Regions from separate parts of the Bacillus sp. FAU20 genome, predicted to be linked through region 3. Evidence: a T-box and tRNA genes for the amino acid it is inferred to sense, from the RefSeq annotation. Region 3 holds a T-box; the other regions hold tRNA genes.

Region 1 (7,708 bases), on a different contig from region 3:
TATAAAATCTCACATAATGGCCAAACAGGTTACGTACAAAAAGCATTCATCTCTAATGGTTCACAACCCTTAGTAAAAGGAATCACCGTTCAAAATAATACAAAATATACCGTTGCAACACCTAATCTAAATGTACGTAGCAACGCTAGTACAAGTAGCGCTCTACTCGGTTCATTACAAAACGGTACACAAGTACAAGTAGTAGAAACTGTAGGAACTTGGTATAAAATTCGTTTTGGCACAGGATACGGATATGTAGCAAAACACTATGTAGTACAAAATCAACCACAAGCTAAAACAGATCAGCCTTCATCAATTCCAGCTGCTTTCAAATTCCCCGCTCAAGGAAGAATTAGCTCAACCTTTGATATACGCTGGGAACAAATGCATTATGGTATAGATATTGCCGCTCCAGGAAACGTCTCTATCCAAGCTGCTGCTGCAGGTAAAGTTGTGAAATCTTATTATTCAGCTAGCTATGGCAATGTTGTTTTCATTGCGCATCAAATCAATGGGAAATTATATACAACTGTTTATGCTCATATGAAGGATCGCACTGTACAAGCTGGTGATCAAGTACAAACTGGACAATTAATAGGTCATATGGGAAACACAGGTCATTCATACGGGCAACATCTTCATTTTGAATTACATAATGGAGAATGGAATTTTGAAAAAACAAATGCAGTAAATCCACTGCCATATTTAGTTAGGTAAATTGTATGCCACGCAATATACCTCTTATAATTGAATACGTAGCCTTTTTAGGTTTAATCTGTTGTTTAATCATTTACAATACAAACATTGTATTTTTATCTATTATTATTGCTTTTGTTGCATTAGAAATTATGATGGAATCATTTCAAGTGCAACTAAAACAAAAAATTGCCCATATTTATAATGCTATTTTTCTTTTAAGTGCTCTCATAACAAATATAATTAGTAATGGCTTTTATTTATCTACTGTATTTCCAGTATTCTTTATGGCTGTTTTATTATTTGTAGCTAGATATATTAATGTCCCTTATAACCAAAAACAAAAACAAGAAGCTTAGAAAGAGGAGACACTGTGTACCAATCTTTCAAAGATACTCCAATAAAATACATATTGAATTTGTATAAGAAAACCAATACTTTTTTTGGTATACAAGGAAGTTATACTGCACAACTCCTCCTATATGGAATGCTTTTTCTTGTCTTAATCACTTTCTCCTTGTTTTACTAACAAAAAAGGATCTCACATAAACTGGAGATCCTTTTTAATTTATATGAATTTTTCATATCGAAAATATTGTTTATCCACAAGCATATTTTTCATAAATAAAGCTCAGATTATATTTTTTCTCTAAACTCATTCGTTGTTCGTCATCGCACCAATAGAAAAGAATATCATGAATCGTTGCGTAACGCTTATTTTTAAGAAATAGCCTAAAGAATGATGGTAAACAATCATGTAATTGTATAAATATATAATTGCGTAGTATTTCTTCTTTATATTCAATGCCCTTACAAATATACAGTAATTCTTCACAATAATATGCATGCTGTGGAACTTGTATCATTTCGAAAAATGGCACATAAGATAGTAGCTTTCCAATAAAATGACCGTATCGATCCATTACTCCTATCGTCATATGCTCCATCATTTCTTTCATCACATATAAATAATCATCTACATGCGTTGTCTTTAATGGGTCTAAGCGATCGGAAATTTGAGATAATACAGCTCTTTGACATGCTAAAACTGCCTGACTAGGTCCATAATATGATAGGAAATCTGTACACTTACGATATTTCCGTAATAAATCATGTGTATACAAATCATATACAAAAGTATTACAATACATCGCTAAACTCATCATATCACTATTTAATTGCTCTTTTGATAATGATTTCGCTCTCTTGCACATATAAAAGAATGTAAATTCCAATACTTCTTTATGAGATAATAAATGTTTACAATCGGTTATACACTTCTCATTAAATTTAACTCTATCCCAAATTTCAATATCCCTATCTGTCAATTCACCTATACGATATTTAATAATTAAATAATTTAAAGCAACTGATTGCGTCAAAAGATCCCATGTTTCATATTCCAATGAAGTATGAACAAACTCAGCTAATCCTTGCGCTATCATAAAATCATTTGCCTCTTCATACCAACCAATCTCTTGGCATAAGCGAAGAATACGCACTAAAGTTGGAATTTCATCTTTATGAAACTGCGGTAATTTCTTTGCTTTATTCATGCCATATACGATAAATGACGCTAAATTTTCTTCTTTATAAAATTCTTTCTCTTTCCATACTAATATAGTTCGTTCTTTCCCCTCACCTTTTGGGTGACAAGGTACAAGCAAAGAAAATAATTCAGCGAAATTATTTGGTTCTATATATGTATCTGTAACCAAATTCCAATTTGGATCGCCCTGTACAGCCTTCATATAATTCCCCTTCCCTTTTCATCTATGTAGGAAATATTAATTTATTATCGCGCCACTAAAAATTAATATTGTTATATTCAAAATCTCTCATAATACTTATATCTATCAGTATATCATCTTTTCTCTTATTAAAAATGAAGAATAACAAATTTTAAAAAACTGTCGAAATTATTAACCACATACTTATTATATAATGTCTCAGATACATCACGCTAACATATTAGTTTAATCCATATATGCTAGAATAATGTATCTGAACTTTATATATAATTTAGCTCTTTATGAGTGACCATCAGACTCTCGGTTAATGAAAGTTTCAATTTACTCTGTATGCTCTGAGATTTCGCTCAAGGCAAATCCAGCTTGATCATCTGCTGATTCCCTTATAGCTAAATCTCCTAGTGCTAACATGCCAATAAGTTGACCACTATCAACTACTGGTAATCGTCTAATTTGATGCTGTGCCATTAGCTCTGTAGCTTTTTCAATAGAATCATTTGGAGAAACTGAGATAATATTTGTTGTCATCACATTTGTAATTTTATTAGATCCAGGATGTTTTTCAGCAATCCCTCGAACGACTAAATCTCGATCAGTAACAAGCCCAACAACTTGCTCATTTTCAACAACTGGGATTAATCCAACTGATTCTTCCTTCATTTTAACAGCTGCCTCATATACATTGTCTAGCGGTGTACAATGTACAATATGGGTACTCATTAAGTCTCTAACTCGTGTCATTATTTATTTCCTCCTTTTTATACATACCATAGCTTTTCCAAAATCCCTTTATTTATTTCTGGAAAGTAACGTAATAAAAAGGATTAACAAAATAAAAAAGAGCCAGCATAATGCTGACTCTTTTTTGTATGACCCGTACGGGATTCGAACCCGTGTTACCGCCGTGAAAGGGCGGTGTCTTAACCACTTGACCAACGGGCCATGGCTCCGCAGGTAGGACTCGAACCTACGACCGATCGGTTAACAGCCGATAGCTCTACCACTGAGCTACTGCGGAATAATATATGGTGGGCCTAAATGGACTCGAACCATCGACCTCACGCTTATCAGGCGTGCGCTCTAACCAGCTGAGCTATAGGCCCATATACTTTACAGGGGCAGTAGGAATCGAACCCACACTGGAGGTTTTGGAGACCTCAGTTCTACCTTTAAACTATGCCCCTAAATGATGCCGGCTAGAGGACTTGAACCCCCAACCTACTGATTACAAGTCAGTTGCTCTACCAATTGAGCTAAGCCGGCATAAAAAAATGGTGGCTCGGGACGGAATCGAACCGCCGACACGAGGATTTTCAGTCCTCTGCTCTACCGACTGAGCTACCGAGCCAACATAAATGGCGGTCCCGACCGGGGTCGAACCGGCGATCTCCTGCGTGACAGGCAGGCATGTTAACCACTACACCACGGGACCATTTGGTTGCGGGGACAGGATTTGAACCTGCGACCTTCGGGTTATGAGCCCGACGAGCTACCGTGCTGCTCCACCCCGCGACAATATAAAGTTTTAAAAAATGGAGGAGGTAGAGGGATTCGAACCCCCGCGCGACTCTCGCCGCCTGTCGGTTTTCAAGACCGATCCCTTCAGCCGAACTTGGGTATACCTCCATGAAGGAAAAAATATTTTATTATTATATGTCTAAACCATTAAAGAAAAAATGGAGGAGGTAGAGGGATTCGAACCCCCGCGCGATTCTCACCGCCTGTCGGTTTTCAAGACCGATCCCTTCAGCCGAACTTGGGTATACCTCCGAGACATATATTAAATAAAGTGGAGCCTAGCGGGATCGAACCGCTGACCTCCTGCGTGCAAGGCAGGCGCTCTCCCAGCTGAGCTAAGGCCCCATGTTTTTTGGGAATATCGGGAAGACAGGATTTGAACCTGCGACCCCCTGGTCCCAAACCAGGTGCTCTACCAAGCTGAGCCACTTCCCGTTAATAAAAGCGCGCCCGAGAGGAGTCGAACCCCTAACCTCTTGATCCGTAGTCAAACGCTCTATCCAATTGAGCTACGGGCGCATATGGTGCCGAGGGCGGGGGTCGAACCCGCACGGTGGTCACCCACCGCAGGATTTTAAGTCCTGTGCGTCTGCCTGTTCCGCCACCCCGGCATGTCATATTGAAAATTGGAGCGGAAGACGGGATTCGAACCCGCGACCCCAACCTTGGCAAGGTTGTATTCTACCACTGAACTACTTCCGCAAGACATGTATGAGTTATTTTATTAAAAGTGCGGGTGAAGGGAGTCGAACCCCCACGCCAAAGGCGCTAGATCCTAAGTCTAGTGCGTCTGCCAATTCCGCCACACCCGCATATTTCATTAAAATGGTGAGCCATGAAGGACTCGAACCTTCGACCCTCTGATTAAAAGTCAGATGCTCTACCAACTGAGCTAATGGCTCTTAATGGCTGGGCTAGCTGGATTCGAACCAGCGCATGACGGAGTCAAAGTCCGTTGCCTTACCGCTTGGCTATAGCCCATTAATTAAGAATGGTGGAGGGGGGCAGATTCGAACTGCCGAACCCGAAGGAGCGGATTTACAGTCCGCCGCGTTTAGCCACTTCGCTACCCCTCCGACATATATGGTGGAGGATGACGGGATCGAACCGCCGACCCCCTGCTTGTAAGGCAGGTGCTCTCCCAGCTGAGCTAATCCTCCATTTTGCCTGGCAACGTCCTACTCTCACAGGGACAAGGTCCCAACTACCATCGGCGCTAGAGAGCTTAACTTCCGTGTTCGGTATGGGAACGGGTGTGACCTCTCTGCCATCATTACCAGACTGTATTCATTTAAGACAAGAATCATTGTAACTTATTCACTTCTGAAAGTCAACAAGTTTTTTATATTCTTTCAAAACTAGATAACATTGCTACATATTATATGGTTAAGTCCTCGATCTATTAGTATTCGTCAGCTCCACATGTCACCATGCTTCCACCTCGAACCTATCAACCTGATCATCTTTCAGGGATCTTACTAGCTTACGCTATGGGAAATCTCATCTTGAGGGGGGCTTCATGCTTAGATGCTTTCAGCACTTATCCCTTCCGCACATAGCTACCCAGCTATGCCCTTGGCAGAACAACTGGTACACCAGCGGTGCGTCCATCCCGGTCCTCTCGTACTAAGGACAGCTCCTCTCAAATTTCCTACGCCCACGACGGATAGGGACCGAACTGTCTCACGACGTTCTGAACCCAGCTCGCGTACCGCTTTAATGGGCGAACAGCCCAACCCTTGGGACCGACTACAGCCCCAGGATGCGATGAGCCGACATCGAGGTGCCAAACCTCCCCGTCGATGTGGACTCTTGGGGGAGATAAGCCTGTTATCCCCGGGGTAGCTTTTATCCGTTGAGCGATGGCCCTTCCATGCGGAACCACCGGATCACTAAGCCCGACTTTCGTCCCTGCTCGACTTGTAGGTCTCGCAGTCAAGCTCCCTTATGCCTTTGCACTCTACGAATGATTTCCAACCATTCTGAGGGAACCTTTGGGCGCCTCCGTTACACTTTAGGAGGCGACCGCCCCAGTCAAACTGCCCACCTGACACTGTCTCCCGGGTCGATAAGACCCGTAGGTTAGAATTTCAATACAGTCAGGGCGGTATCCCACCAGCGCCTCCACCGAAGCTAGCGCTCCGGTTTCAATGGCTCCCGCCTATCCTGTACAAACTGTACCAAAATTCAATATCAGGCTACAGTAAAGCTCCACGGGGTCTTTCCGTCCTGTCGCGGGTAACCTGCATCTTCACAGGTACTATAATTTCACCGAGTCTCTGGTTGAGACAGTGCCCAAATCGTTACACCTTTCGTGCGGGTCGGAACTTACCCGACAAGGAATTTCGCTACCTTAGGACCGTTATAGTTACGGCCGCCGTTTACTGGGGCTTCAGTTCAGAGCTTCGCTTACGCTAACCCCTCTCCTTAACCTTCCAGCACCGGGCAGGTGTCACCCCCTATACTTCGCCTTACGGCTTCGCAGAGAGCTGTGTTTTTGCTAAACAGTCGCTTGGGCCTATTCACTGCGGCTTTCCGTTAAGAAAGCACCCCTTCTCCCGAAGTTACGGGGTCATTTTGCCGAGTTCCTTAACCAGAGTTCTCTCGCACACCTTAGGATTCTCTCCTCGCCTACCTGTGTCGGTTTGCGGTACAGGCACCTTTTATCTCGCTAGAAGCTTTTCTTGGCAGCGGGGAATCAAAGACTTCGCTCCATAAGGAGCTTCCCCATCACAGCTCAGCCTTCACGATAAGCGGATTTGCCTACTTATCAGCCTAACTGCTTGGACGTGCACAACCAATCGCACGCTTCTTCTATCCTTCTGCGTCCCTCCATTGCTCAAACGATAAAGAGGTGGTACAGGAATATCAACCTGTTGTCCATCGCCTACGCCTGTCGGCCTCGGCTTAGGTCCTGACTAACCCTGAGCGGACGAGCCTTCCTCAGGAAACCTTAGGCATTCGGTGGACGGGATTCTCACCCGTCTTTCGCTACTCATACCGGCATTCTCACTTCTAAGCACTCCACCAGTCCTTACGGTCTGACTTCACTGTCCTTAGAACGCTCCCCTACCACTGATACCATTCGGTATCAATCCGCAGCTTCGGTGGTGTATTTAGCCCCGGTACATTTTCGGCGCAGAGTCACTCGACTAGTGAGCTATTACGCACTCTTTAAATGGTGGCTGCTTCTAAGCCAACATCCTAGTTGTCTAAGCAACTCCACATCCTTTTCCACTTAATACACACTTTGGGACCTTAGCTGGCGGTCTGGGCTGTTTCCCTTTTGACTACGGATCTTATCACTCGCAGTCTGACTCCTAAGGATAAGTCATTGGCATTCGGAGTTTGACTGAATTCGGTAATCCGATGAGGACCCCTAGTCCAATCAGTGCTCTACCTCCAAGACTCTTACACTTAAGGCTAGCCCTAAAGCTATTTCGGGGAGAACCAGCTATCTCCAGGTTCGATTGGAATTTCTCCGCTACCCACACCTCATCCCCGCACTTTTCAACGTGCGTGGGTTCGGGCCTCCATTCAGTGTTACCTGAACTTCACCCTGGACATGGGTAGATCACCTGGTTTCGGGTCTACGACCACGTACTAAACGCCCTATTCAGACTCGCTTTCGCTGCGGCTCCGCCTCTTCAGCTTAACCTCGCACGGGATCGTAACTCGCCGGTTCATTCTACAAAAGGCACGCCATCACCCGTTAACGGGCTCTGACTATTTGTAGGCACACG
Region 2 (11,875 bases), on a different contig from region 3:
TTTGTTTTGCTTTTCCTTGCATCGATCCCTTAAATATAATTTGAAAATCTTTTTCATATTCTTTATTAATGAATTCAAAAATAAATTTATTATTTAATTCCTCATACCGGTATCCAAATATTTCATACGTTGCCGGATTTGCATATGTAACTCTCCCTATAGAATCTATAGATATAATTGAGTCATTATTATATTCCAGTAACGACTTAAATAACATTTGTTTTTCCTCTATCTCTGTCTTCTCCTCAATTTGAGCTGTAATATCTCTTGTAATACAAATAATAAATTGACATATTCCTTCTTCGTCGCAGACAGGATTAAGTGAAGATTCATAATGTATCTCACCTTTTGGTAAATTGACTACATCACAAAAGGTGTGTGCTTTCGCTTCTCTCACTACTTTTGCATATTGCCTTTGCAATATCCCCACTATATCTTTTGGTAATACTTCTGCAAAAGTTTTTCCATAGCACTCTTCGCTTAACCTAGCATAATCCATTCCTATTTTATTCACATACATATATTGAAACGTTTCATTATCAATAACTTTCAATATGAATACTAAATCTTGAATAGCATGTAATAATCCTTGTCTAATTAAATCCATATCTATCATACTTAAAAAGGTATTTTGATTACTATATTCTTCCTTCATATTTATCTCAACCCGTCTTATCTATTTTTAATCATATATCCCATTCTATATGATTATGTCCCCTCTTTTAAATGTATGATTATATATTATTTTTATTTTATAAAAAAAAGTCGCCATATGGCGACTTTTAATAAACGATTTCTAAATCTAATCCAGGGTAATTTTGTTGACGGAACGCTTCATAAATTAAAATTGCTGCTGTATTAGATAAATTTAATGAACGTACTTTATCTGTCATTGGAATACGTAAACAATGATCAAAGTTTTCTTCGATTACATTAGCTGGTAAGCCGTTTGTTTCTCTTCCAAATACAAAATAGTAATCCTTCTCGCGCTTGCTATAGTCAAACGCTGTATGAGCTTTCTCGCCATACTTTGTTAAATAGAAGAATTCACCGTCTTTATTTTTTTCATAAAATTCTTCAATTGAATCATAGTACGTAATTTTTACGTGCTGCCAATAATCTAATCCTGCACGCTTTAACATTTTATCATCCGTTGAAAATCCAAGCGGTCTAATCAAATGTAATTCTGTTCCAGTTGCTGCACAAGTACGAGCAATATTCCCTGTATTTGCTGGAATTTCTGGCTGATATAAAACAACATGTACTCCCACGCGATATTCACCTCTGTTTTTTGTCTACTACGTATTATACCACTTGAGCGAAAAATCTCTACCCATTAATAATATGAAAGAATTTATATTTCATTTGTGGTGTATATTTACTAGAGTCTTCATAGTTCCAATAACGTCGACGGCTATTCGCTGAATGTGCATTTACAAGCGGCATACCATCTGCATCTTTTGCTACTACAATCGTCGTATGATTCCATCTTCCGTCATCCTCGAAATCATAAGCAATGACATCTCCAAGAATAAGTTCTTCTGGCCTCTCTACCGCCTCTGCTCGAAGTCCTGTTGTAGCACCTGACAAATACCAATAAAAAGAATGTGCAACAGCCCAGCTCCAGCTCCACTGATTCTCCCTTTGCCACCATCCTTTACGAATATTAGGATATCCGCTCATAGGTACTTCTCCAGTATGAAGACATTGAGAAATGAAATTCGTACAATTATCAGGGAAATTACGATACATAGGATTTCGGTCATCCCACCAACGCTCTGCATATTTCACTGCCTCTAAACGATTATACTGATAAGAACCGTACTTCTCTTTCGTAATTTCCCTTTCTAATGTCTCACCCATTCTAATTTCTTCTGACACTTCAATAGCATAATCGCCTATAATCCGACTATTATTTAAACAAACTCTTCGTTTTAATTGTTCCTCTTCAATATAAAATAATTCTTTATGCTTAATTAAATATTTAAAATGTATTTGATAATCAATTTCTTGATGGTCATTACTATTTAATTGTCTAATGAAAGAAACATCCGCAGTTGCTTTCACTATATGTGCACTACGTCTTTGAAACAATTGTTTCTTTCTCAGTGCCATTTGTAGTAAATCCTCAGCAATACCATCCAAATTCGTTCTTTTCTCCGTTATATATGCTAAAAATTGTTGTAATTGGTTTTCAATCTTCGTTTTTACAACCATTCTGTCTCCCTCCCATATTACAATATGAAAAAGGGAAATATTATCTACTCTTTTTTCTGTGCTAACAATTCAAGCCCGCGATTCATTTCATGAAGCACTTCTTCATCTTTCTCACGTTCCATCGCTTTCTCAATCGCTTCGCCTACTCCATCTCCGCCAATTTTCCCAAGTGCCCATGCTGCCGTTCCGCGTAGTACTGGTCTTGGGTCATCTTTCATAACACCAATTAAATCAGGAATTGCCGATGTTTCTTTAAAATGTGCTAATGCTAAAATCGCATTTCTTTGCAGTGGCTTTTTCCCTCTCCATGACCCTGACATAATCCCATATTTCTCTTTAAAATCACGATTACTAATTGTTAAAAGTGGCGTTAATAATGGTTTAACTAGCTCAGGATCCGGCTCCATCTCAGGATGATTATGAAAATCCATTCCTTTGTTTTTCGGGCAAACAGTCTGACACGTATCACATCCATATATACGATTTCCTATTTTATCGCGATATTCTTCAGGTAGGAATCCTTTCGTCTGTGTTAAAAACGCAATGCACTTCTTCGAATCTAACTGTCCCCCCTGTATTAAAGCACCGGTAGGACAAATATCGATACATTTCGTACAGCCCCCGCATTGATCTTCTATCGGCTTATCTGGCGGGAATGGAACATTTGTAATCATTTCCCCTAAGTATACGTACGAACCAAATTCAGGTGTAATAATAGAGCAGTTTTTACCGCTCCATCCAATGCCTGCACGCTCTGATACAGCTCGATCACTTAATTCACCTGTATCAACCATGGACTTCACTTCTATATCCGGAAGTTTTTCAATTAAATATGCTTCTAATTTTTGCAAACGATCTCGTAAAACAAGATGATAATCTTGTCCCCAAGAAGCACGACAAAAAATCCCACGGCGTTCTCCACGCTTACTTAATGGTGCATTTTTTAATTTTGAAGGATATGCTAAAGCAATCGCAATAATTGATTTAGCACCCGGTAATAACAGTTGCGGATTCGTTCTCTTCTCTATATCAGGCTCTTCAAATCCAGATTGATAATTTAATTGTTGTTGCTGGATTAAGCGCTGCTTTAATTCCTCAAAAGGAGAAGCACTCGCAAAGCCTATTTTATCTATGCCAATTGTTTTACTATACGCAATTACATCTTGCTTTAATTGTTCAAAATCCACTCTTAATCGCCTCCTCAGATGAATCCATCCCTTATGTAACGACTCTATTGGTTAGTAATTCACTTTTGGAATACTATTATTTACTTCTATTTTCGCATGTAATTAGGTTTTTCAAACATTAAAAAACGCAATGCCTCGTTTATCTCGGAAACGAAACACTGCGTTGATCACAATTTATAGAAAAACATTTAATAAAATTTGGAGCGGGTGAAGAGAATCGAACTCTCGACCAGAGCTTGGAAGGCTCTTGTTTTACCACTAAACTACACCCGCAAATATGAATTACATATAAGATATTAGAATAACTTATGTAAAGTAGTATAGCATGTAAAAAAAGTAGAGGCAAGAATTTTATCGAAAAAAGTCGAAAAAGTGATGAGAGACCTCATCACTTTTTCAATTCTTTATCAATTGCCTTCTTCATACTATCGAAATCAGGGTTTGCAAGATTTCCGTTTACATATACAGAAGGAGCACCTTGAACTTTTAATTTTTGAGCACGATCTGAATCTTTACGTACTTTTTCTTTAATGTCTTTACTGTGTAAATCTTTCTTAAATTGCTCTACATCAACTTTTGGAAGTTTTTCTTTCACAATGCTAAGAAGCAAATCTTCTGTAATCCATTCTTCCGTATCTTTCTTTTGATTTTGATAAATCTCATCATAGAAAATCCAGAATGAATCTTTATCTTGTTTATAAATTGCTTCACCAGCTGCTGCACCTAAATCCGAGTCTTTTCCGATAAATGGGAAGTTAATAAAATATAACTGCACTTTGCCTTTATCAATATACTCTTCTTTTAATCGAGGTAATACTGTTACATCCCAAGTACGACAAGCAGGACATTTAAAGTCTCCAAATTCAACTACCTTAACTGGAGCATCATCTTTCCCTAAAGATTGTTGCGTAGAATAAGCAAACATCTCATTCCCTTTATCTTTTTTGTCATTTATGATGCTATACGCAATTGTTCCAATTACAATCAATACTGCGATAGAAAAAACTATACCAAGAGCCATGAGTTTATTTGATTTCATATACATTCCTCTTTAAATTCATATTCTGTATACAGCATTGTACACAATACACATAATATCAACACTTATATACGTCACGCAATGAACACGCTCACATAAATTACAAAAACACAATAATTGTGACGATATTGTGTCACAATTTGTCACAATTTATTCAAAAAAAGAAGCTCCTCTGTAGGAACTTCTCTTAACTTACTGCTTTTTTACGCGCGCTATTTAACATCGACTGCTCTATTTTTATATCATGACGAATTACTAATTTCTCACTAACTGCTTGAACATACTCATCATGGCTTATATAGCCTTCTTTTCTCCATTAGTCTCAAAACGACATTTCGTCTCTCTACTGCTTTATCATAGTTTTGGGCAGGTGAGTAATAAGCAGGTGCTTTTACTACAGCAGCCATCATTGCACTTTCAGCCAACGTTAATTGGTTCACCTTTTTACCGAAGTAAAGGTTTGCTGCTTTTTCAATTCCCCACGCTCCTTCTCCATAATAAATATTACTTACATATAATTTTAAAATTTCATCCTTCGTAAATGTGCGTTCAATTTTTTTCGTATAAAAAATCTCTTTCCACTTACGAGAAAATGTACGTTCATTTGTTAAAAAGGCATTTTTAGATAGCTGTTGTGTAATCGTGCTTCCTCCTTGCACGACACCACCAGCCTTTATATTCTCAACTGAGGCCCTAATAATTGCTATATAATCTAAACCGTTATGATGATAAAATCTTTTATCTTCTGTCGCAATAAATGCATGTGTTAATGATTCTGGCACCTCTAACTTAGCCGGTACATGTAATTTACTAATATCACTTTTCTCAATCATTACATTTCCAATGAATAATAACGTACAACTTAACAATAATAATAATATAATGGCTTTATAAAAAAGTTTAGTCATTGGATTTAATGCAACTTTTTGATGATAGTTCACCCTAGATAATACTCGTTCTTTCATCTTGAACACCTCTTTTCCACACAGCATATAACTCTTACTTTAAGAATACATTGTTGTAAAAAAATATCCCATCGATTTCTCTTACACGTACCTTACATCATTGTAAGGTATAAAGTGAAACTTTAATGAGCCCTCATCAATCAGGCTTACTGCCCAGCAAATAGTGGGATAAAAAAGTATTGTATCACAGTATTTTTTTATCTACTATTCATCTGAAATATTGAATATAGGTTATGTTAAAGCACGAATAACCAATAAAAGAGAAACCCTTAAGACTATTATATTTTCACTTTACACTTTAATTATATCATCTACAAATATATATACTTTTGACTATCTAGTAATCTAAATGTATATAACATATAGATTTATTATACAGAACAAACGTTCTAACAATCAATACTAGTGCTATTATTATTTTGACCTTTTTCTTAAACAGTATACAAAAAAGAGTAGTGATTCGAATGTATCTCAAATCGGCTACTCTTTTCTTTACAATCTTCCTATTAAATTATACGGCTGTACTTCCCACGTTTCATACGGAATAAAATGTGTTGCTCTCATTGCATCAAGCGTTCTGGATTTCATATGAGGACGCGTTATATACTCATCTATGTTCTCTTCATTTAAATCAACAAATTTAGCCTCTTGTATCTCTTCAGGTTGAGTTTTTATTTCACCACTTATATATGCTACTTTAAAAACAACAGCTAGAATATGCATAGAGGTATTATAATAAACCCCTGTAATTCCGATAGGCTTCACCGTTAACCCTGTTTCCTCTTTTATTTCCCTACAGACAGCTTGATCGAGCGCTTCGCCTTCTTCTACCTGTCCTCCTGGCAACTCCCACGTATCAGCTCGCCAGTGCACTTTTGTTAATAACACTTCATTTTTTTCATTTGTTAAATAACCTGCTACAGCAACTATATGCTTTGGTGTCTTATGTTCCATATTAAGCCTCCTAGAGATAATGAATATTATATATATCCCTATAATCATATTCACTACCTACAACAAAATACCTTTAATACTTCATCACCTTAATTAACTTCATAAAAAAGACCCTATCCGCTAAGCGAAAAGGGTCATCTATCGTATTACTCTCCTAAGTCTACGTTGTGATAAACTTGTTGAACATCTTCCAAATCTTCTAATGCATCAACCATTTTCTCAAATTGTGCTTGAGCATCTTCAGGAAGTGTTACATCACTTTGTGCAAGCATTGTTAATTCTGCAACTGTAAACTCCTCAACGCCAGCACCTTTAAGTGCAGATTGTACTGCATGGAATTGATCTGGTTCAGCATACACGATAACAGAATCTTCTTCTTCTAGAATGTCACGTGCATCTACATCTGCTTCCATTAAAATTTCAAGAACTTCATCTGATGTTTTACCTTCAAGGCCGATAACAGCTGTCGCATCAAACATGTAAGCTACAGAACCGTTCACACCCATATTACCACTATTTTTGCTAAATGCAGCTCGTACATCTGCTGCAGTACGGTTTACGTTATTTGTAAGTGTATCTACAATAACCATAGCTCCATTTGGTCCGAATCCTTCATAACGAAGCTCGTCATAATTTTCTTCTGAACCGCCTTTTGCTTTTTCAACTGCACGATCAATAATTGTTCTTGGAACATTGTATGTTTTCGCACGCTCTAATACAACTCTTAGCGCTTGGTTTGATTCTGGATCTGGCTCGCCTTGTTTTGCTGCCACATAAATTTCACGCCCAAATTTCGCGTATATACGGCTTGTATTTGCATCTTTTGATGCTTTTTTGTCTTTAATATTGTTCCATTTACGGCCCATACTTTCCACTCTCTTTCCCGTTTTAAATCTACATAAAAATATTAATATGAAATATAATGTGTGTTCAACACATTTTTAAAAGAAATATAAAAAGTTCATTTTTGATTCATATTACAGACATAATATAAATCACTATCATTTTGTTCTTTCGACAAGTTATATTATACATGAATTCCTACGTTTATTACGAATTTTAGAAGCACATAGTATAATTTAACAAAAAGACTCTAACATTTCTGTTAGAGTCTTTTTATATTGCCGATACCGATTTCTATAATATTTCCATAATTACTTTCTATTGTTATATAATAAAAATAGGAAATAATTTGAAGAAAAGATGGAGGGAGAATTATGACACATTCAAAAGACAAAAAATCACATGCTTTTAAAGGAATAGGAGATAAGTTAAACCCAACTATCTATCAAGTAAGATTCATGAAATTAGATGAAACAATCCAATTTGAGGCGTTTCCTGAATTGAAGGAATTAGGGGACTGGTTAAGTACTTCAACACATATGTGGGCGTGCCACTCAACTATGTATAAGTACAACAGAGAAGAGTTTGAAAAGAAGTTTTTAGAAATTACAAACTTAACCGTTGATAATGTACTAATATCTACTGGTGGTGTCGGATTTAACTTCATGTCACCGGGGTGGAGAAATTCTCTCTAGAGTGCTCGAAAGGAATATTGTATATGCAATATTCTGCTGGAATTTTATAGTATACAACAATTAAAAGGATACAAATGAATGTTTGTTTTTATCCTTTTAATGTTTCGCAGTTTACTCACCGTACACTTTTTCTGCTTATTTTGTCATGTAATGAAAAGAAAACACAAAAAAACTCTATACTAATTGTATAGAGTTTTTTACGCCGTTCATGATACCGATGGTCGGGGTCGAACCGACACTCCCGAAGGAACACGATTTTGAGTCGTGCGCGTCTGCCAATTCCGCCACATCGGCACAAAAGAAAAGGCGGCAACCGGATTTGAACCGGTGATAAAGGTTTTGCAGACCTCTGCCTTACCACTTGGCTATGCCGCCATATAAAATTTTATTGGAGCGGAAGACGGGATTCGAACCCGCGACCCCAACCTTGGCAAGGTTGTATTCTACCACTGAACTACTTCCGCAAAAATGGCTGGGCTAGCTGGATTCGAACCAGCGCATGACGGAGTCAAAGTCCGTTGCCTTACCGCTTGGCTATAGCCCATCGAATTCTTACTTAATTATATGTAAGTATCCATTAGATTATTTGTAATTTTTAAAATAAAAATGGGGCGACTGATGGGAATCGAACCCACGAATGCCGGAGCCACAATCCGGTGCGTTAACCACTTCGCCACAACCGCCATGTTGTGTAAATATATATTTGGCAGGGGCAGTAGGAATCGAACCCACACTGGAGGTTTTGGAGACCTCAGTTCTACCTTTAAACTATGCCCCTATGTAAATGGTGGAGGGGGGCAGATTCGAACTGCCGAACCCGAAGGAGCGGATTTACAGTCCGCCGCGTTTAGCCACTTCGCTACCCCTCCGAAACTTACATGGTGCCGGCTAGAGGACTTGAACCCCCAACCTACTGATTACAAGTCAGTTGCTCTACCAATTGAGCTAAGCCGGCATATTTTATTAAAATAAATGGTGGCTCGGGACGGAATCGAACCGCCGACACGAGGATTTTCAGTCCTCTGCTCTACCGACTGAGCTACCGAGCCTTATTAAAATGGCGGTCCCGACCGGGGTCGAACCGGCGATCTCCTGCGTGACAGGCAGGCATGTTAACCACTACACCACGGGACCATTTGGTTGCGGGGACAGGATTTGAACCTGCGACCTTCGGGTTATGAGCCCGACGAGCTACCGTGCTGCTCCACCCCGCGATAATACTATTCATATAAAAATTATATGGTGGAGGATGACGGGATCGAACCGCCGACCCCCTGCTTGTAAGGCAGGTGCTCTCCCAGCTGAGCTAATCCTCCAAAGTGGTGACCCGTACGGGATTCGAACCCGTGTTACCGCCGTGAAAGGGCGGTGTCTTAACCACTTGACCAACGGGCCAAATATTATAAATCCTATGGCGGAGAGCAAGGGATTCGAACCCTTGATACGCTTGTGACGTATACACGATTTCCAATCGTGCTCCTTCGGCCAACTCGGACAGCTCTCCAATGGCTCCGCAGGTAGGAATCGAACCTACGACCGATCGGTTAACAGCCGATAGCTCTACCGCTGAGCTACTGCGGAATAATATTGCCTGGCAACGTCCTACTCTCACAGGGACAAGGTCCCAACTACCATCGGCGCTAGAGAGCTTAACTTCCGTGTTCGGTATGGGAACGGGTGTGACCTCTCTGCTATCATTACCAGACATTATTCTTTTGAGACAATCATTATTATAACTTATTTACTTTAAAAGTCAACAAGTTTTTTATGTTCTCTCAAAACTAGATAACATTGCTACATATTATATGGTTAAGTCCTCGATCTATTAGTATTCGTCAGCTCCACATGTCACCATGCTTCCACCTCGAACCTATCAACCTGATCATCTTTCAGGGATCTTACTAGCTTACGCTATGGGAAATCTCATCTTGAGGGGGGCTTCATGCTTAGATGCTTTCAGCACTTATCCCTTCCGCACATAGCTACCCAGCTATGCCCTTGGCAGAACAACTGGTACACCAGCGGTGCGTCCATCCCGGTCCTCTCGTACTAAGGACAGCTCCTCTCAAATTTCCTACGCCCACGACGGATAGGGACCGAACTGTCTCACGACGTTCTGAACCCAGCTCGCGTACCGCTTTAATGGGCGAACAGCCCAACCCTTGGGACCGACTACAGCCCCAGGATGCGATGAGCCGACATCGAGGTGCCAAACCTCCCCGTCGATGTGGACTCTTGGGGGAGATAAGCCTGTTATCCCCGGGGTAGCTTTTATCCGTTGAGCGATGGCCCTTCCATGCGGAACCACCGGATCACTAAGCCCGACTTTCGTCCCTGCTCGACTTGTAGGTCTCGCAGTCAAGCTCCCTTATGCCTTTGCACTCTACGAATGATTTCCAACCATTCTGAGGGAACCTTTGGGCGCCTCCGTTACACTTTAGGAGGCGACCGCCCCAGTCAAACTGCCCACCTGACACTGTCTCCCGGGTCGATAAGACCCGTAGGTTAGAATTTCAATACAGTCAGGGCGGTATCCCACCAGCGCCTCCACCGAAGCTAGCGCTCCGGTTTCAATGGCTCCCGCCTATCCTGTACAAACTGTACCAAAATTCAATATCAGGCTACAGTAAAGCTCCACGGGGTCTTTCCGTCCTGTCGCGGGTAACCTGCATCTTCACAGGTACTATAATTTCACCGAGTCTCTGGTTGAGACAGTGCCCAAATCGTTACACCTTTCGTGCGGGTCGGAACTTACCCGACAAGGAATTTCGCTACCTTAGGACCGTTATAGTTACGGCCGCCGTTTACTGGGGCTTCAGTTCAGAGCTTCGCTTACGCTAACCCCTCTCCTTAACCTTCCAGCACCGGGCAGGTGTCACCCCCTATACTTCGCCTTACGGCTTCGCAGAGAGCTGTGTTTTTGCTAAACAGTCGCTTGGGCCTATTCACTGCGGCTTTCCGTTAAGAAAGCACCCCTTCTCCCGAAGTTACGGGGTCATTTTGCCGAGTTCCTTAACCAGAGTTCTCTCGCACACCTTAGGATTCTCTCCTCGCCTACCTGTGTCGGTTTGCGGTACAGGCACCTTTTATCTCGCTAGAAGCTTTTCTTGGCAGCGGGGAATCAAAGACTTCGCTCCATAAGGAGCTTCCCCATCACAGCTCAGCCTTTATGATAAGCGGATTTGCCTACTTATCAGCCTAACTGCTTGGACGTGCACAACCAATCGCACGCTTCTTCTATCCTTCTGCGTCCCTCCATTGCTCAAACGATAAAGAGGTGGTACAGGAATATCAACCTGTTGTCCATCGCCTACGCCTGTCGGCCTCGGCTTAGGTCCTGACTAACCCTGAGCGGACGAGCCTTCCTCAGGAAACCTTAGGCATTCGGTGGACGGGATTCTCACCCGTCTTTCGCTACTCATACCGGCATTCTCACTTCTAAGCACTCCACCAGTCCTTCCGGTCTGACTTCACTGTCCTTAGAACGCTCCCCTACCACTGATACCATTCGGTATCAATCCGCAGCTTCGGTGGTGTATTTAGCCCCGGTACATTTTCGGCGCAGAGTCACTCGACTAGTGAGCTATTACGCACTCTTTAAATGGTGGCTGCTTCTAAGCCAACATCCTAGTTGTCTAAGCAACTCCACATCCTTTTCCACTTAATACACACTTTGGGACCTTAGCTGGCGGTCTGGGCTGTTTCCCTTTTGACTACGGATCTTATCACTCGCAGTCTGACTCCTAAGGATAAGTCATTGGCATTCGGAGTTTGACTGAATTCGGTAATCCGATGAGGACCCCTAGTCCAATCAGTGCTCTACCTCCAAGACTCTTACACTTAAGGCTAGCCCTAAAGCTATTTCGGGGAGAACCAGCTATCTCCAGGTTCGATTGGAATTTCTCCGCTACCCACACCTCATCCCCGCACTTTTCAACGTGCGTGGGTTCGGGCCTCCATTCAGTGTTACCTGAA
Region 3 (11,875 bases):
TTTTTTTGTGTGCTTCCCTAAGATAAATAATGGAAAATGACTTCCTCCATGAATAACTGAAGCTGTTACTTCGCCATCATTATTCATGTTATAAAAATATAGTATTCCACCTATTGAAGATGAAATATTATTTTCACCAGGTTTTAACTCAAATTCTTCAAACCCTTTTTCATCATATGACTTCGTTCCTATGAACGCTTTAATAGATTGCGTTCCTTTTATTTCAATTTTAATTTCTTCATTTGGACCAGCATAAATTCCAGTTGGTTCATTCGCTGAAAGTACATAACGTACTTTTAAGCGTTTTTGCTCTTCTTCAATACTACCTTTCCCAGGCAAATGAAACGTTCTCTGCTCCAAACGATTCTCTTTACTCTCTTCCAACTGCCCGCCCTTATTCTCTTCCAAAGGCGCCGCATATCCTTTCGATGCTTCGAAAGCTACTGGTGATAATAATGTAGATATACAAATACCAGCTACTAATACCCTACTCTTTTTCTGCTTTGACATAATCTGTGTCCCCTGTCCTTTTTTTAGACAAACCATCCTATATATTCATTTAATAAGAAATCCTATTATTTTTATAAAAACATTTAATGAATAGACTAACGCCTCTCGCACCTATATCAATTACTTCCGCATTTCTCTAAATGTATTCGCTTTCTTAAATTGTAAAATTTTTCATGTATTATGCCCTCCTCACTTCACTCTACTTGTGATGAGTTCTCTTCTTACATAAAAGAAACATAGTAAAAGATATATTTTAGTCTCGTCATCTATACATCTAAAAATAAAACCTTACATTTTCTTCATATATGACCATCTATAGGTAGTTTTTCCAACTGAATTGTACACGCTTTACACTTTGTTTGATAGACTTTTCAATTAGAATAATGTTACAATTTTGTGAATTTAATCTATTTATTGTAACGTTTGGATTTTATTATATTTTGTTATTTCCAAATAATTTTCTCAACATAAAAACAGTGTTTTATCTAATTAATAATTATCTTGATATAATTTTAAATTTCATATATAAAAAGCATTGGTTAACACCAATGCTTTCATCCTTACCTTTTATATTGATTCGGTTTATGCGGTTCATTTGGAGTATGTGGTTTATTATTATCATGACCATTTCCTTTTTTCCAACTCACTGATAACTCCGGACTTGTTTCTTCTTCACTACGCTCAAGTAATACAACTGCATTTTGAATTGTGGGTGTACCTTTATGTGCAATCCCTTGTAGCTTCGTTAATTTCCCGATTGCTTTAAAGCTAAATCCACCAGCTGGTGTTTGTTTCGGAATTAAAATGCGGAACTTCTCTCCTACATTAAATTCTGTTTTTGTTTCGCCCTTTTCATTTGCAAATTTCACGCCCGCTGGTGCACCTGTTGGTTGCACTTTATACGTTCCGCTTTTTGCATTTGTTTCTACTGTATATAAGCCTGTTTCAAAGAAATCATTTTTCAATACCGCTTCTTGTTCTTCTGTTGGTACGACACTCATCGTAATTTCTTGTAACTCTTCACTAGCGCTAGCTTTTGCAACGATATCTTTCGTCACCTTTTCTACATTTTTATTACGGAAATCTAAATCATTAATATCGATTTGTTTTAACGCATTCCATACTGCAAGCTGCGTTGCATAATGAGCTTCTCTCCAATCAGAAACACCTAATTCTTGCGGGCTCTTTTGTGGATATCCATTCAATAATACGCGATATACGTTAATATCCACTTTCCCCATTTCCGGTAAATCTTGACCGCTTGGAGATTTTAAATCTACATTTAAGCAAAAAGCAATTTTGCCATCTGCCGTTTTAATAAGCTCTGTTCGAATTGGTTTCTTCTTGGACTTACTATAACTCCAATCCATTTGATACTTTGTATGGTCCATCACTTCTGCGAATGCTTTTTGAAGTGGGAATAACACAAATAAAACACTTAAAAACATAGCTAAAAGTTTGAACGATTGCTTTATATTCATGTTCACAGCCCCTTAATAACAAACTTAATACTAAGTAGTATTTAATTAGAAAATATTTTTATACAAAAAAAAGAGTGCTTTTACGCACTCTTTTTTCTTACCTTAATCTTAGAAATCGAAGTTATCAGGATCTGGACCAACGCGGTGATTTTGATTTAACGCATCGATTTTTTCCATATCTTCTTTCGTTAATTCAAAGTTAAATACATCAGCATTTGCAATAATGCGGTGTTCTTTCGTTGATTTTGGAATTGTAATCACTCCATTTTGAAGATCCCAACGTAAAATAACTTGCGCTGTTGTTTTGCCATATTTCTCAGCAATCTCTTGTAATGTTTCATTATCTAATAATTGACCTTGCATAAGTGGTGACCATGCTTCCATTTGAATACCTTGTTCTTTACAGAAAGCTTGTAATTCTTTTTGTGTTAAACGAGGGTGGTATTCTACTTGGTTAATCATTGGCTTAATTTCTGCATCTTTCATTACATCTTGTAAGTGGTGAATTTGGAAGTTACTTACGCCAATTGCACGTACGAGATTTTCTTTATAAAGTGTTTCTAGCGCTCTCCACGTATCTTTATATTTTCCTTCTACAGGCCAGTGAACAAGATATAGGTCTAAATACTCTAGTTCTAATTTCTTTAAGCTCTCTTCGTATGCAGCAATTGTTTCTTCGTATCCTTGATCTGCGTTCCATACTTTTGAAGTGATAAATAATTCTTCTCTTGAAATACCAGTCGCTTCAATACCTGCACGGATTCCTTCACCTACAGCTTTTTCATTTCCGTAAATTGCAGCTGTATCGATGCTACGGTATCCTGCTTTAATCGCTGATTTTACAGCTTCTACAAGTTCTGGTCCTTCTTCTACTTTAAATACACCTAAACCGAACCAAGGCATTTCTACACCATTATTTAATACTGTTTTACTTTGTAAGTTTTTCATTTTATTTTCTCTCCTTTTATTTTACTTGATCTCTTTTTTCTAATGTCATGCTCCACGCTGTTAAAATCACAGCACCTACTACCATAATTCCGCCTACCCAAGCCGTATGAATTAATCCTAACGAGTTCGTTACAATACCGCCCAAGTAAGCACCAAGAGCAATTCCTGCGTTAAATGCTGCGATGTTAATCGCCGATGCTACATCAACAGCGCTAGGTACAAACCTCTCAGCCAAGATAACGACATACACTTGTAGCCCTGGGACATTCATAAACGCAAATAGTCCCATAAAAATAATTGTAATGAATCCAGCAACTTTAAATGGTGCTGTAAATGTTAAAACAAATAATACAATCGCTTGAATAAAGAACATGTAAAATAACGCTCGAATCGGATTATGATTTGATAATTTTCCACCGACCATATTCCCAATCGCAATTGCAATTCCATACACTAACAAAATAATTGTAACGGTACTTGCTTTAAATCCTGTTACTTCTTGTAATAACGGAGATAAATACGTAAATGTTACGAACGTTCCCCCATATCCTAATGCAGTAATAATAAATACAAGTAACAGTCTTCCATTCGTAATCAGCTTAAATTGATCACGAAATGATACAGACGTACCTTTTTTTAAATTAGAAGGAATTAGCATACTATTGGCGATTAAAGCAACAATTCCAATGGCCACAATAACAATAAACGAGGCCCTCCAGCCAAATTGTTGACCGATAAACGTTCCAATTGGCACACCTGTAATAGTCGCAACTGTTAATCCAGTAAACATAATCGCAATGGCACTTGCACGTTTATTCTCAGGTACAAGAGCAGCCGCAATTGTAGATCCAATTGACATAAAAACACCATGTGCAAATGCAGATACAACCCTCGCAATAAGTAACACAGTAAAACTTGTTGCTACTGCCGCAATGCCATTACCAATAATGAAAATAATCATAATCCACATTAATAACGTCTTTCGCGACATACTAGCTGTTAATGACGTTAATACTGGAGCACCAAACGCTACTCCTAATGCATATAAAGAAACAGTTAACCCCGCTGTTGTAACAGAAACATGTAAATCCTCTGAGATAGATGGTAATAAGCCGACACTAATAAATTCAGTTGTACCAATTCCAAACGCACTAATTGCTAGTGCTAATAAAGCAAACATACTTCTCCGATTCGTCTGTACTGCCGAAGAAGATACTGTATATGAATTCAATTGAACTCCTCCTTAATGCGAGAAATCCAATCATAATAGTATGATAAAAAGGCCTTTTTATCTTCTACAAAAATAACTTTACTGTTGATATACGCTATTATGAATGGCTTTACTCTTTTTTTGAAGAACGCACTTAAAAGTACGATAGGTACCTAAAAGTAACATAGGCACTTTTTAGTACCGTACTACTCATTTCCCTCTTACGTATGCTATTATGGAACATATTCAACATGATAAAAAGTACGTACTTTAAAGTGCTATAGGCACTTTTTAGTGACATTTAATTATTTAGCTTCTTTTGTTGGAGAACTTAAATCTACATTCATCAAAGGAGATTTTTATATGAAAAAATATAATATTCCCGTTGAAGCGACTTTAGAGGTTATCGGTGGAAAATGGAAGGTTGTTATCCTTTGTCATCTAACGAAAGGCACAAAAAGAACGAGTGAACTAAAACGTTTAATGCCTGGGATTACACAAAAAATGTTAACTCAGCAATTACGTGAATTAGAAGACGATGGGGTCATTCAAAGAAAGGTATACAATCAAGTACCACCAAAAGTAGAATATTCACTTACAGAATACGGTTGGTCTTTAGAATCCATTCTTGATTCTCTTTGTACTTGGGGCGAATGCCATCTTGAAAAAAGCGGTAACACATCGATGCTAATTGTAGAAGGTGAATAATAGGAAAAAGGAAAAAACGAACATGAATTTGTTCATTTTTCCCTTTTTTTCTTTATATGTATATACATTTCTAACTGGAACAAAATATTTTATACGCTTTCATACCTTGTCAGTACTACGTTATACACTCAATATCAAATAATTAGGAATCATTTTTATGTTAACATAGGTGCATATAGTATATAATATAGGATATATATTATATACACTTTCCGGTAGCGGAGCTTTTCCATTATGCGGACAAGCCATGTATCGGACAGTTCATAAATGATAAGTGAGACGTTATGGTTTTAGATTTATGTTTGCAGCTTACTTGCTGTCGTAAATTTAAAGGCATTTTATTGTGTTTTGTGAAACTTTGTATAAAGTTTCGCAAGCGTTTACTATCTTACTTATCAAAAAATAAGAGTATTGCTATCGTAAAGGAGAATTGGAGATGCCAGAAACTATGACTCAAACAAAGCCAGAACAAGAAACTGTACAAATTTCTGCTAGCCAAGGACAACTTGATGTACTTGATCAGTTGTTAAAACCTGAGGTACAAGAATCATTAACAACACTAGTAGAACAGCTTCCAAAATTAACTGAGCTTGTTAACATTTTAACCAAATCTTATGACTTCGCTCAAACTGTTGCTACTGATGAAGTATTAAAAAGCGACACTGTTGGTGCAATTACAGAGCTTGTAGAACCTGTAAAAGATACAGTGAAAAGCATGGCTGCAACTGCAATCGAAGCGAAAGATCGTGCTGAAGAAAGCAACGAAGTTATCGGCCTATTCGGTCTGTTAAAATTACTAAAAGATCCACAAGCACAAAAAATGTTCCGCTTTGTGAACGCATATCTTCAAATTAGTGCAGAACGTAACAATAAATAATTTAACTTATAACAACAATTAGTAAAGACGGGGGATATCATACTATGTCAAAACAAATTGTCATCTTAGGCGCTGGTTATGGCGGTCTTCTTGCCGCTTTAAACGTACGTAAATATTACAGCAAATCAGAAGCACAAGTTACAGTGATTAACCAATACCCAACACACCAAATCATCACTGAACTACACCGCCTTGCAGCTGGTAACGTGTCTGAGCAAGCAGTTGCAATGCCACTTACAAAGCTTTTCAAAGGGAAAGACATCGATCTTAAAATCGCAACAGTTGAGTCATTCTCAGTTGATAGCAAAGAAATCAAACTAGCTGGCGGCACTACTTTATCTTACGATGCACTTGTAGTTGCTTTAGGAAGTAAAACTGCTTACTTCGGTATTCCAGGACTAGAAGAAAACAGCATGGTATTAAAATCTGCTGCTGATGCAAACAAAATCTACAAACACGTTGAAGACCGTATTCGTGAATACGCGAAAACGAAAAACGAAGCTGATGCTACAATCGTAATCGGTGGTGGCGGATTAACTGGCGTTGAGCTAGTTGGTGAGCTTGCTGACATTATGCCTAAACTTGCAAAAAGCCACGGCGTAAATCCAAAAGAAGTGAAACTTCTTCTTGTTGAAGCAGGTCCAAAAATCCTTCCAGTATTACCAGACCACTTAATCGAACGTGCAACTACTAGCCTAGAAGCACGCGGCGTTACATTCTTAACTGGTCTTCCTGTAACAAACGTTGCTGGCAACGAAATCGACTTAAAAGACGGTCAAAAACTTGTTGCTAACACATTCGTTTGGACAGGCGGCGTACAAGGTAACCCATTAATCGGTGAATCAGGTCTTGAAGTTAACCGTGGACGTGCAACAGTTGATGCATACCTACAATCTACTTCTCACAAAGACGTATTCGTTGCTGGAGACAGCGCTGTTGTCTTCGCTCCAGACGGACGTCCATACCCACCAACTGCACAAATCGCTTGGCAAATGGGTGAGTTAATTGGATACAACTTATACGCAGCACTAGAAGGCAAAGCATTCGAAGAGTTCGCACCTGTAAACTCTGGAACACTTGCTAGTCTAGGACGTAAAGATGCGGTTGCTACAATTGGAGCAAGCAATACTCCACTTAAAGGCTTACCAGCATCATTAATGAAAGAAGCAAGTAACGTTCGTTACTTATCACACATTAAAGGTCTATTCAGCTTAGCTTACTAATCTGAATATAAGCCCGAATCATGCCCTGCATGGTTCGGGCTATTTTTATCCGTAATTTTCTCTAACTTATTTATTCGTCAAAAAAATTATATACCCTTTAAATTTATCTAAATATACTGACTTTTTACAATGAAAGCTGTCCCGTTCGGAACAGCTCTTATTGTCGCTTTTTGTCGGTAAATCGATATATTGGGAAAATCGCTGATATATTCGGATTTGCGCTGATATATTTCAAAAATCGCCGATATAATTCGAGTTACGGTCGATATATTCGAAAAATCGCCGATATATTTTCCAGCCTTACTTATTATCCTAATTTCACAAGACTGTAGTTCTTCTTCCCTTTACGAATAATAATAAATCTTCCATCAAACGAATTTTCTACAGTAACATCCGTACCCACATCTGTTACTTTCTCACCATTCATAGAAATCGCACCATTATTAATGTCCTCGCGTGCTTGTCGTCTAGATGGTTCGATTCCTAAATCGACTAGCCACTCTACGATGTTTTTCGTCTCTTTTGAAGACTGAAATGTTGGCATTTCTTTAAAGCCTTGTTCAATTTCATCAGCTGTTAACGATTTAATATCTCCGCTAAATAACGCTGCTGTGATTTTTTCAGCTTGCAGGAACGCCTCTTCTCCATGAACGAATTTCGTCATTTCTTCTGCTAACACTTTTTGTGCTTCACGTTTATGAGGCTCCGCTTCTACCCTCGCTGCTAATTCATCAATACGCTCTTTCGTTAAGAACGTAAAGTATTTCAAGTATTTAACGACATCACGATCATCTGTATTTACCCAGAACTGGTAAAATTCAAACGGTGTCGTTTTTTCAGGATCAAGCCAAACCGCACCACCTGCTGATTTACCAAACTTCGTACCATCCGATTTTAATAATAATGGAATCGTTAATCCGAATACTTTCGCCTCATGACCTTCTAACTTACGAATTAAATCTAAACCACTCGTAATATTTCCCCATTGGTCACTGCCACCAATTTGAAGTTGAACATCCTCTTTCGTGTATAAATGATGGAAGTCCATCGCTTGCAAAATTTGGTACGTGAATTCTGTGAAAGAAATACCTGTATCTAAACGGCTTGCTACAATATCCTTCGCTAACATGCTATTGATGCTAAAGTTTTTCCCGTAATCACGTAAAAACTCAATAATATTTATTTCATGTGTCCAATCATAGTTATTTACCATCTTCACTTCGCTATTTCCGCCAAAATCAAATAGCTTTTTCATTTGTGCTGTTAACGCATCTACATTATGCTGAACCACTTCTAACGTTTGAAGCTGACGCTCTGATTGTCGTCCACTCGGATCACCAATTGTTCCTGTTGCCCCGCCAATTAAAATAACAGGATGATGGCCAGCTAATTGGAATCTCTTCATCATCATAAACGGAATCAAATGTCCGATATGCATACTATCACCAGTCGGATCAACTCCGCAGTATAGTGAAATCTTTTTCTCTTCTACTAGCTTGCGTAAACCTTCTTCGTCAGTCTGCTGATTAACGGCGCCGCGCCATTCTAATTCATCAATAATATTCATCTTTTGTCATCCCCTTTATTTTTTAAAAACAAAAAAGCCCCTACGTCTACGATAGACATAGGGACGATTATTCACCGTGTTACCACCCAGTTTGCATAAATAGCATAGCTACTCATACCACTCTTAGCAATAATATCGATTGCTAGTCCGCTTAGCATTACCTAAGATACTCCAGAGTGTAATTCGCAAGTTTGTTTGTGCTAGGTTACAGCAACCCCTAGCTCTCTCGTTAACAGTGACAAACTGCTACTGGGCTCTTTCAACGTATGTTATTTGTTAAATTATTAGCCATTATATTGAATCGAAAACAAATTGTCAACAATACCCAAATATTATTTTAAAATAATTCACATCTTCATACGTATTTCTTTATTCCTTATCTTCTCCAATAATCCTTACTTCTCGCTCTAACTTCACGCCAAATTTCTCTTCAACTGTCTTTTGTACGAAGTGAATTAAATCGATGTAATCTTGTGCTGTTCCGTTATCAACATTCACCATAAACCCTGCGTGTTTTAAAGAAACTTCTACCCCACCAATTCGCTTACCTTGTAGTCCTGAATCTTGAATTAACTTACCAGCAAAGTTATTTGGTGGGCGCTTAAATACGCTACCACATGAAGGATATTCTAGAGGCTGTTTTGACTCACGTTTAAACGTTAAATCATCCATTTTGGCTTTAATTTCTTCATGTACACCTTCTTCAAGTTCAAATCTCGCTTCAAGAATAATGTAATGGTTGTTCGCAAATACACTCTTACGATATCCAAATTCAAATGCTTCTTTCGTCAAAGTACGTAGTTCTCCATCACCTGTCATTACGACAGCTTCTGTTAATACAAACGAAATTTCACCGCCGTATGCACCTGCATTCATATATAATGCTCCGCCAACTGAACCTGGGATACCACAAGCAAACTCAAGACCCGTTAAATTATGGTCTAGGGCAATACGTGATACGTCAATAATTGCTGCACCACACTGTGCTACAATCGTCGTTCCTGTTACAGTAACACCTGTAATATGAATTAAACTTACTGTAATCCCGCGAATTCCACCATCTTTAATAATGACATTCGATCCATTTCCTAAAAACGTAACTGGAATATTATATTCGTTCGCATATTTGATAACTTCTTGAATTTCATCATAATTTGTAGGCGCAACAAAAACATCTGCTTTTCCGCCAACTTTAATATGCGTATGATTCTTTAACATTTCATCTTGTTTAACATGTCCTTCAGGCAATACCGTACTTAAATATTTATAAACCTCTTGCATATTCATTTTACGATTCCTCTATTTCTATATTCATTTTATCCCGTTATACGGGCCCATAATATCCCCACGTACATGAAAGAACCTAAAGTGGTGGATACAGTGTACCCAAAATCAATTCGAGACACCTATAAACCTCTTAATTTATAAGAGGTGCCACTCATATTAAAATATATATTGCATAATAAAGCAACCCAAATGGACTACTAAACTTGACATGTCATCAGAAAGACAACAATTTGTAAAATATGTGACTTTTTCAAAACACTATCCCTCAGTATCTTACTATACCATACAAAAATAAAGTGGTATTTTTTTGTACTTTTTACTTTATTTACATCAATGAAAAAAGAGCACATCCGACAGAATGTGCTCTTTCTATACTCTTTATATTACTTTTCGTTCTCTTCTTTTTCTTTATCAAACCATAACAGCTCATCGTTATCAACTTCACCATTATAATTGATTAAAATTTCTTCTCCTGCTTTTATATCTTTATAAGCATAGAAGTTAAATGTATGATTCTCAAAAACGATGTCATACGTTGCATTCGGTGTATATGAATGATTAAATAACATACCATATCCTAAAAGGATTGCCGTATGATTGATCCCATACTCAAATGCGTAGTCAGCAAGTAACGTCTTCTCAATATGTTCATGCTGTTCATTCGGATAAGAGATAACTGGTGCGGCGTGTATCAACTCACCCTTTTTAATATCACGAGTTGCAAATACACCTCTATTAAATTCTCCATCACTAAGTTCAGAAGTCTTAACTTCGATCATATGCGTCACCTATATAATTCTTTCTTTGAAGTATTTTATTCCGCTATTTGCGGATAGCTTGATTGGTGAGGGCTAATAATCAGTATGTACTAGTCTCACTTTATCTCCTTAAGCTTGGCAGAAAACGCGCAGAAAAGCAATTAAATTCCTATCAAGTATTCGTTTCAATGAAAAAAGAGCACATCATTCGTGCTCTTTCCAAGTAATATTACTTTTCTAAAATATCTTCTAACAACTTCACTTGCTCGCTAACAGTTTGCAACGTCTTCACTGACGTATCATTTCGATATTTTTCTTCTTCCACACTCGCTAGCACTTCTTCTGTAGCTGTAGAAGTTTGCTGAATTACGTTAGAAGCATGCGTAACATCCTTTACGATATTCGTCGTTTTAACTTGGAAACTTTCTTGATGAACAACAACCTCTCGCATTACTTCATTAATTGCATCAATAAACTTCCCTAAATCAGTTACATTTGTTAAAACACTTGCTAACATCTCGTTACATTCTTCTTGTACTCTTTCTGACTTCTCTACCTGCACTTCTACCTTACTTGCTTGATTACTAAACTCCTTCAAAATCCCTTGAATTCTTCCCGCAGAACGATTTGATTCTTCAGCAAGCTTTAACACTTCACTCGCTACAATAGCAAAACCTTTTCCATGCTCGCCTGCCCTCGCAGCTTCAATATTTGCATTTAAAGCTAGCAAACTCGTCTGACTTGAAATATTCGTTATTACATCTACAATTTCATTAATTTGTTTCAATTGCATCATTAAATCTCTAAATATAATTCCAGACTGTGAAACAACATCATTTAAACTTCTCATGTTAGTTTCAAAATTTCTTAAAGTATGTACACTACCCTTTGAAATTTCTAAACTTTCATCCACACGAGCCGATGCAGTTCTTACTTGAGAGATGATTTGTTCAATATTTACCTCCATATCATTCAATACTTCTACCGAGCGATACATCATCTCTGATTGTGATTGCGTACCAACTGCCACCTCTTCAAAGGCAAAATTAATCTCACTCATCGATTCCATCGACTTGTTCATATTTTGTCTTAAATGATTGAAATTACTATCTAGTTTCACAACTGTTTCTTCAATAAGCCTTTGCGTCTCTTCTAGCTCTTGTGCTTTTCTCATTACTTCTTGCTTCTCATCACTTAAACGAAGGAGCAGATTAGAACCGATTTTCGTGACGCCCCACATAGCGATTGTTACAATCGCTAACAAACTTGCAAAATTAGCAGCTTCAGACGAGGCTGTATAAGCAAA

Evidence for each region. The T-box of region 3 lies ahead of tyrS (tyrosine--tRNA ligase). A T-box ahead of a tRNA ligase gene usually reads a tRNA of that ligase, here a tRNA-Tyr.
Region 1: it has a tRNA-Tyr gene. The T-box ahead of tyrS (tyrosine--tRNA ligase) is inferred to sense a tRNA for this amino acid. The anticodon was not compared.
Region 2: it has a tRNA-Tyr gene. The T-box ahead of tyrS (tyrosine--tRNA ligase) is inferred to sense a tRNA for this amino acid. The anticodon was not compared.

The regions. Positions count from the first base shown of each region.
Region 1 covers NZ_JBVYHY010000027.1:402,536-410,243, reverse strand. Annotated here, with positions in the region: gene AC0OM3_RS27765 (SH3 domain-containing protein) at 1-717, shown strand, start outside; gene AC0OM3_RS27760 (hypothetical protein) at 723-1,055, shown strand; gene AC0OM3_RS27755 (DUF3965 domain-containing protein) at 1,296-2,447, opposite strand; gene AC0OM3_RS27750 (CBS domain-containing protein) at 2,769-3,188, opposite strand; tRNA gene AC0OM3_RS27745 (tRNA-Glu) at 3,318-3,389, opposite strand; tRNA gene AC0OM3_RS27740 (tRNA-Asn) at 3,391-3,465, opposite strand; tRNA gene AC0OM3_RS27735 (tRNA-Ile) at 3,474-3,550, opposite strand; tRNA gene AC0OM3_RS27730 (tRNA-Trp) at 3,561-3,631, opposite strand; tRNA gene AC0OM3_RS27725 (tRNA-Thr) at 3,638-3,710, opposite strand; tRNA gene AC0OM3_RS27720 (tRNA-Phe) at 3,720-3,795, opposite strand; tRNA gene AC0OM3_RS27715 (tRNA-Asp) at 3,804-3,879, opposite strand; tRNA gene AC0OM3_RS27710 (tRNA-Met) at 3,883-3,959, opposite strand; tRNA gene AC0OM3_RS27705 (tRNA-Ser) at 3,981-4,073, opposite strand; tRNA gene AC0OM3_RS27700 (tRNA-Ser) at 4,125-4,217, opposite strand; tRNA gene AC0OM3_RS27695 (tRNA-Ala) at 4,238-4,310, opposite strand; tRNA gene AC0OM3_RS27690 (tRNA-Pro) at 4,327-4,400, opposite strand; tRNA gene AC0OM3_RS27685 (tRNA-Arg) at 4,411-4,484, opposite strand; tRNA gene AC0OM3_RS27680 (tRNA-Leu) at 4,488-4,576, opposite strand; tRNA gene AC0OM3_RS27675 (tRNA-Gly) at 4,593-4,667, opposite strand; tRNA gene AC0OM3_RS27670 (tRNA-Leu) at 4,697-4,777, opposite strand; tRNA gene AC0OM3_RS27665 (tRNA-Lys) at 4,792-4,867, opposite strand; tRNA gene AC0OM3_RS27660 (tRNA-Gln) at 4,872-4,946, opposite strand; tRNA gene AC0OM3_RS27655 (tRNA-Tyr) at 4,958-5,041, opposite strand; tRNA gene AC0OM3_RS27650 (tRNA-Val) at 5,050-5,125, opposite strand; rRNA gene rrf (5S ribosomal RNA) at 5,131-5,246, opposite strand; rRNA gene AC0OM3_RS27640 (23S ribosomal RNA) at 5,348-7,708, opposite strand, start outside.
Region 2 covers NZ_JBVYHY010000027.1:195,041-206,915, reverse strand. Annotated here, with positions in the region: gene AC0OM3_RS26800 (sensor domain-containing protein) at 1-655, opposite strand, end outside; gene trmL (tRNA (uridine(34)/cytosine(34)/5-carboxymethylaminomethyluridine(34)-2'-O)-methyltransferase TrmL) at 783-1,271, opposite strand; gene AC0OM3_RS26790 (amidase domain-containing protein) at 1,330-2,217, opposite strand; gene queG (tRNA epoxyqueuosine(34) reductase QueG) at 2,262-3,404, opposite strand; tRNA gene AC0OM3_RS26780 (tRNA-Gly) at 3,604-3,677, opposite strand; gene AC0OM3_RS26775 (DsbA family protein) at 3,793-4,443, opposite strand; partial or broken gene AC0OM3_RS26770 (transglycosylase domain-containing protein) at 4,631-5,408, opposite strand; gene AC0OM3_RS26765 (NUDIX hydrolase) at 5,901-6,362, opposite strand; gene AC0OM3_RS26760 (YebC/PmpR family DNA-binding transcriptional regulator) at 6,509-7,228, opposite strand; gene AC0OM3_RS26755 (DUF3884 family protein) at 7,580-7,900, shown strand; tRNA gene AC0OM3_RS26750 (tRNA-Leu) at 8,113-8,194, opposite strand; tRNA gene AC0OM3_RS26745 (tRNA-Cys) at 8,205-8,275, opposite strand; tRNA gene AC0OM3_RS26740 (tRNA-Gly) at 8,290-8,364, opposite strand; tRNA gene AC0OM3_RS26735 (tRNA-Gln) at 8,370-8,444, opposite strand; tRNA gene AC0OM3_RS26730 (tRNA-His) at 8,508-8,583, opposite strand; tRNA gene AC0OM3_RS26725 (tRNA-Trp) at 8,605-8,678, opposite strand; tRNA gene AC0OM3_RS26720 (tRNA-Tyr) at 8,686-8,769, opposite strand; tRNA gene AC0OM3_RS26715 (tRNA-Thr) at 8,780-8,855, opposite strand; tRNA gene AC0OM3_RS26710 (tRNA-Phe) at 8,874-8,949, opposite strand; tRNA gene AC0OM3_RS26705 (tRNA-Asp) at 8,959-9,034, opposite strand; tRNA gene AC0OM3_RS26700 (tRNA-Met) at 9,038-9,114, opposite strand; tRNA gene AC0OM3_RS26695 (tRNA-Val) at 9,141-9,216, opposite strand; tRNA gene AC0OM3_RS26690 (tRNA-Glu) at 9,221-9,295, opposite strand; tRNA gene AC0OM3_RS26685 (tRNA-Ser) at 9,313-9,404, opposite strand; tRNA gene AC0OM3_RS26680 (tRNA-Asn) at 9,407-9,481, opposite strand; rRNA gene rrf (5S ribosomal RNA) at 9,490-9,605, opposite strand; rRNA gene AC0OM3_RS26670 (23S ribosomal RNA) at 9,706-11,875, opposite strand, start outside.
Region 3 covers NZ_JBVYHY010000024.1:20,344-32,218, reverse strand. Annotated here, with positions in the region: gene AC0OM3_RS20515 (putative mucin/carbohydrate-binding domain-containing protein) at 1-510, opposite strand, end outside; gene AC0OM3_RS20510 (thioester domain-containing protein) at 1,071-1,991, opposite strand; gene AC0OM3_RS20505 (aldo/keto reductase) at 2,100-2,939, opposite strand; gene AC0OM3_RS20500 (MFS transporter) at 2,956-4,119, opposite strand; gene AC0OM3_RS20495 (winged helix-turn-helix transcriptional regulator) at 4,513-4,857, shown strand; gene AC0OM3_RS20490 (DUF1641 domain-containing protein) at 5,294-5,734, shown strand; gene AC0OM3_RS20485 (NAD(P)/FAD-dependent oxidoreductase) at 5,779-6,957, shown strand; gene tyrS (tyrosine--tRNA ligase) at 7,265-8,524, opposite strand; T-box leader at 8,581-8,796, opposite strand; gene murB (UDP-N-acetylmuramate dehydrogenase) at 8,894-9,811, opposite strand; gene AC0OM3_RS20470 (SET domain-containing protein) at 10,195-10,590, opposite strand; gene AC0OM3_RS20465 (DUF4077 domain-containing protein) at 10,799-11,875, opposite strand, start outside.